2 regions of the Fontibacillus forbon genome follow, and region 1 is predicted to be linked to the other one. Evidence: a T-box and tRNA genes for the amino acid it is inferred to sense, from the RefSeq annotation. Region 1 holds a T-box; the other holds one or more tRNA genes.
What was found. A T-box is a leader RNA that pairs with one kind of tRNA and senses whether it is charged. The one in region 1 lies ahead of tyrS (tyrosine--tRNA ligase), so its partner is inferred to be a tRNA-Tyr.
Positions count from the first base shown of each region.

Region 2: it has a tRNA-Tyr gene. The T-box ahead of tyrS (tyrosine--tRNA ligase) is inferred to sense a tRNA for this amino acid. The anticodon was not compared.

Region 1 covers NZ_JBKGFV010000001.1:537,912-540,078, forward strand. The annotation lists gene ACLB09_RS02365 (transglycosylase domain-containing protein) at 1-610, opposite strand, end outside; T-box leader at 766-1,036, shown strand; gene tyrS (tyrosine--tRNA ligase) at 1,099-2,167, shown strand, end outside.
Region 2 covers NZ_JBKGFV010000006.1:315,529-317,695, forward strand. The annotation lists one part of gene ACLB09_RS22630 (IS3 family transposase) at 1-27, shown strand, start outside; tRNA gene ACLB09_RS22635 (tRNA-Leu) at 286-365, opposite strand; tRNA gene ACLB09_RS22640 (tRNA-Arg) at 400-476, opposite strand; tRNA gene ACLB09_RS22645 (tRNA-Leu) at 489-574, opposite strand; tRNA gene ACLB09_RS22650 (tRNA-Cys) at 586-659, opposite strand; tRNA gene ACLB09_RS22655 (tRNA-Gly) at 671-745, opposite strand; tRNA gene ACLB09_RS22660 (tRNA-Gln) at 752-826, opposite strand; tRNA gene ACLB09_RS22665 (tRNA-His) at 849-924, opposite strand; tRNA gene ACLB09_RS22670 (tRNA-Trp) at 953-1,026, opposite strand; tRNA gene ACLB09_RS22675 (tRNA-Tyr) at 1,034-1,118, opposite strand; tRNA gene ACLB09_RS22680 (tRNA-Thr) at 1,124-1,199, opposite strand; tRNA gene ACLB09_RS22685 (tRNA-Phe) at 1,223-1,298, opposite strand; tRNA gene ACLB09_RS22690 (tRNA-Asp) at 1,385-1,461, opposite strand; tRNA gene ACLB09_RS22695 (tRNA-Met) at 1,494-1,567, opposite strand; tRNA gene ACLB09_RS22700 (tRNA-Val) at 1,591-1,666, opposite strand; tRNA gene ACLB09_RS22705 (tRNA-Glu) at 1,728-1,802, opposite strand; tRNA gene ACLB09_RS22710 (tRNA-Ser) at 1,839-1,930, opposite strand; tRNA gene ACLB09_RS22715 (tRNA-Asn) at 1,935-2,010, opposite strand; partial or broken rRNA gene ACLB09_RS22720 (23S ribosomal RNA) at 2,076-2,167, opposite strand, start outside.

The DNA of each region.
Region 1 (2,167 bases):
GGATTTGGTCCTTGGTCAGGAAGCGCTCCAGCCGCATCGCCAGCAAAATTTCTTTCACTTTCCGGTTGTCCGTCCGGTCGAGATTCAGAAATACCCGGCGTGCCAACTGTTGGGTCAGCGTGCTTCCGCCGGTCTGGATATCTTCTTTGAGCAGTTTTTGCTTTACTGCACGCATCGTACCTTTGAAGTCGACACCCATATGTTCTTGAAAATTATTGTCTTCGATGGCTATGACGGCATCAATAACGGAAGAAGGAATTTCTTCATAACTGATGGGCCGCCGGTCTTCTTCCGAACGCAATTGGCCGATGGGCTGGCCGTCGCGGAAGTAGGCGAATCCTGTAATTTCGTTATAATTGATTTTTTGCTCGATATCGGCACGCGTTCTCACGGGTTCGTCTACGACGATCGAGGAGACATATCCGAATACGGCTCCTCCCGCAAACAAAGCTCCGGCAAACCCGAGCAAAACGAGCCAGCCAAGCGTTGTCCAAACCCAACGTCCCCGTTTACGCTTGGGCGCAGGCTTTTTGTTTCGCGATGTGCTCCGTGATTCGCTTCGCGATTTGCGTTGCTCCTTCCCGGAGTTGTTATCGTTCTCATGAACCATGGATGATCCTCCTTTTTAACAGCAACATTATAGCATAAAAATGGTGGTTTGGTGTCTTTTTCAGCTCATTCGGACAGGATCCGACCCGGATTCGAGCCGCTTTGCGTTTGACTTGACGAAAGTTTCTGTGATATAAAATAGTCAATTGCATATCGTTAAAGGCTTGGAAAGACTTAGTAGAAGGCGGAATCCCGCCGCTCAGAGAATCGGTGGTCGCTGCGAACCGAATGGGCGGATCCCTTTTGAATTACCGTCTGGAGCCGTCCGGGGGAACGCAGAAATAGTCAGTAGTCCGGTACCGGGAAGACCCGTTATTGAAATGAGGTGAAAACCGTTCTGTTCAAATTGGCCCGCCCTACGGCGGACAAGGCTGGATAACGGTTTTAATTAGGGTGGTAACGCGAGCAGCTCCTTCTCGTCCCTTGGGATGATAAGGAGCTTTTTGTCGTTTTCGGATAGGTTGAATCAATTTTAGGAGGAATGCTGAAATGAAGTGGGAAGAATTAACGTCAATCCAGCAGGAGGAAGTCGAGCGCCAATTGAAGGTGATCTCCCGCGGTGTGGTGGAGATTGTGCCGGAGGATGAATTAAAGCAAAAAATCATGAAATCGGTTGTGACCGGAACCCCGTTAAATGTAAAGCTGGGACTTGACCCTTCAGCTCCGGACATTCATGTAGGTCACACGGTGGTTTTGCAAAAGCTGCGCCAGTTCCAGCAGTTTGGACATCAGATCCAGCTCATTATCGGCGATTTTACCGGGAAGATCGGCGATCCGACGGGTAAATCGGAAACCCGCAAGCAGTTGTCCGAGGAGGATGTGCAGCGGAATGCCGAGACGTACCGTCAGCAAATTTTTAAAATTCTGGATCCGGAAAAAACGAAGGTATTCTTTAACTCCGAATGGCTCGCTCCGATGACGTTCGAAGAAGTGGTCAAGCTGGCTGCGAAGGTAACGGTAGCCCGGATGCTTGAGAGAGACGACTTCACCAAGCGTTACCAGAGCGGTCAGCCGATCAGCATTCACGAGTTCTTCTACCCGTTGATGCAGGGAATGGACTCGGTCGCGCTGCATACCGATATCGAGCTTGGAGGCACGGACCAAAAGTTCAATCTGCTGATGGGCAGAACGCTGCAAAAGGAATACGGCCTGGAGCCGCAGGTGGCGATTATGACGCCGCTGATCGCAGGTCTTGACGGCGTGCAGAAGATGAGCAAAAGTCTTGGAAACTACATCGGCATCGATGAAGAGCCGAACGAAATTTATGGTAAATCGATGTCCGTGCCGGATGAGCTTATGCTGAAATACTATGAGCTGGCGACCGACCTGACGAACGAGGAATTGGCTGTACTCAGCGAAGGCGTCAAGACAGGTGCGGTACATCCGCGGGACGCTAAAATGCAGCTTGCCTATACGTTTGTCCGTATGTACCATGGCTTAGACGCGGCTGAAGCGGCGCAAGAGCATTTTATTACCGTCTTCCAGCAACGGGCGCTGCCGGAAGATATTGAAGAGATCACGGTACCTGCCGGCGAACTGAAAGACGGCAAAATCGGCC
Region 2 (2,167 bases), on a different contig from region 1:
ATTGATTATCGACAACTGGCTGCTTAACTTGCAAGGTGTTTTGATTCCTGTCTCATAAACGGGGGGCAGTCCCATTACCGCTTGGAGTTTTTCTTTCATACTTACGACCTTCGCCTTGGCCAGACGATACCTTATCGCGGATTCGAGTCTGGATGTTGACATCATGCTCGAGAAATCTCGCATTTCACGGCCCTTTTTCATGATAACGATCGACCTGCCAATGCTTACATAAAAAAACAGGTTTGCAAACTGCTTCAATAGCAATTAACAAACCTTTTTGTGTGATGCCGGTGAAGGGACTCGAACCCCCACGGTTTCCCTCACGATTTTGAGTCGCGCGCGTCTGCCAATTCCGCCACACCGGCATATTCATATTTATTTTCTTTAAGCGAGTTATAATGGCGTCCCCTAAGAGATTCGAACTCCTGACCTTTTGATTCGTAGTCAAACGCTCTATCCAGCTGAGCTAAGGGGACATAAATCAAAAGTGCGGAAGACCAGACTTGAACTGGTACGATAGTCACCTACCGCAGGATTTTAAGTCCTGTGCGTCTGCCGATTCCGCCACTCCCGCAAAAAAGAAAATGGAGGCGCCACCCAGACTCGAACTGGGGATAAAGCTTTTGCAGAGCTGTGCCTTACCACTTGGCTATGGCGCCTTATAAAAAAATGGAGCGGACGACGGGAATCGAACCCGCGACCCTCGCCTTGGCAAGGCGATGCTCTACCGCTGAGCCACGTCCGCTTAAAATGGCTGGGGATATAGGATTCGAACCTATGGATGACGGAGTCAAAGTCCGTTGCCTTACCGCTTGGCTAATCCCCAACAATGATTTTTTAGTTAAAAATGGGGCGATCGATGGGACTTGAACCCACGAATGCCGGAGCCACAATCCGGTGCGTTAACCCCTTCGCCACGACCGCCATAATAAAATATTCTTTTCGTAAAATCTGGCAGGGGCAGCAGGAATTGAACCCACACCAAAGGTTTTGGAGACCTTTGTTCTACCTTTAAACTATGCCCCTAAAGAAATGGTGGAGGCTGATGGATTCGAACCACCGAACTCGTAGAGAGCAGATTTACAGTCTGCCGTGTTTAGCCACTTCACTAAGCCTCCATGCATGGTGCCGTCGAGAGGACTTGAACCCCCAACCTACTGATTACAAGTCAGTTGCTCTACCAATTGAGCTACAACGGCATATTACATATTCAAAAAATTAATGGTGGCTCGGGACGGAATCGAACCGCCGACACGAGGATTTTCAGTCCTCTGCTCTACCGACTGAGCTACCGAGCCGTATCGAAAAGATTTCGGAACCTTCTACCTACCCCGGTGTTATAATCAGCGGTGGTTACAGTGACAGTTTCCTTCGTTTAAATAAATGGCGGAGCCGACGGGATTCGAACCCGCGGTCTCCTGCGTGACAGGCAGGCATGTTAGGCCTCTACACCACGGCTCCACACTGGTAAATCTCATCCCTAGAAGGGATAATTGCGGGGGCAGGATTTGAACCTGCGGCCTTCGGGTTATGAGCCCGACGAGCTACCGGGCTGCTCCACCCCGCGTCAGTAAAAAAGGTATTGAATTATGGTGGAGGCTGAGGGGATCGAACCCCCGACCCTCTGCTTGTAAGGCAGATGCTCTCCCAGCTGAGCTAAGCCTCCATGGGAAAGACAAATTTAATTGTACCAGAAAAGTTAGCCTAAAATCAAGTCTAAAGTTAAATGGTGACCCGTAGGGGATTCGAACCCCTGTTACCTCCGTGAAAGGGAGGTGTCTTAACCCCTTGACCAACGGGCCTCAATGAAATAAAGCGTTAATTTTAAAGAAAAATTATGGCGGAGAGAGAGGGATTCGAACCCTCGAGACGCTTGTGACGCCTACACGATTTCCAATCGTGCTCCTTCGGCCAACTCGGACACCTCTCCATAATGGCTCCCCGAACAGGACTCGAACCTGTGACAACTCGATTAACAGTCGAGTGCTCTACCAACTGAGCTATCAGGGAATATTCATTTTCAGATGATTGATCACCTGAAAACTGGATACGAAACAGAATTTGTGTTTTAGATATTGGATAAGCCCTCGACCGATTAGTACCTGTCAGCTCCATACATTGCTGCACTTCCACCTCAGGCCTATCAACCTCGTCGTCTTCAAGGGGT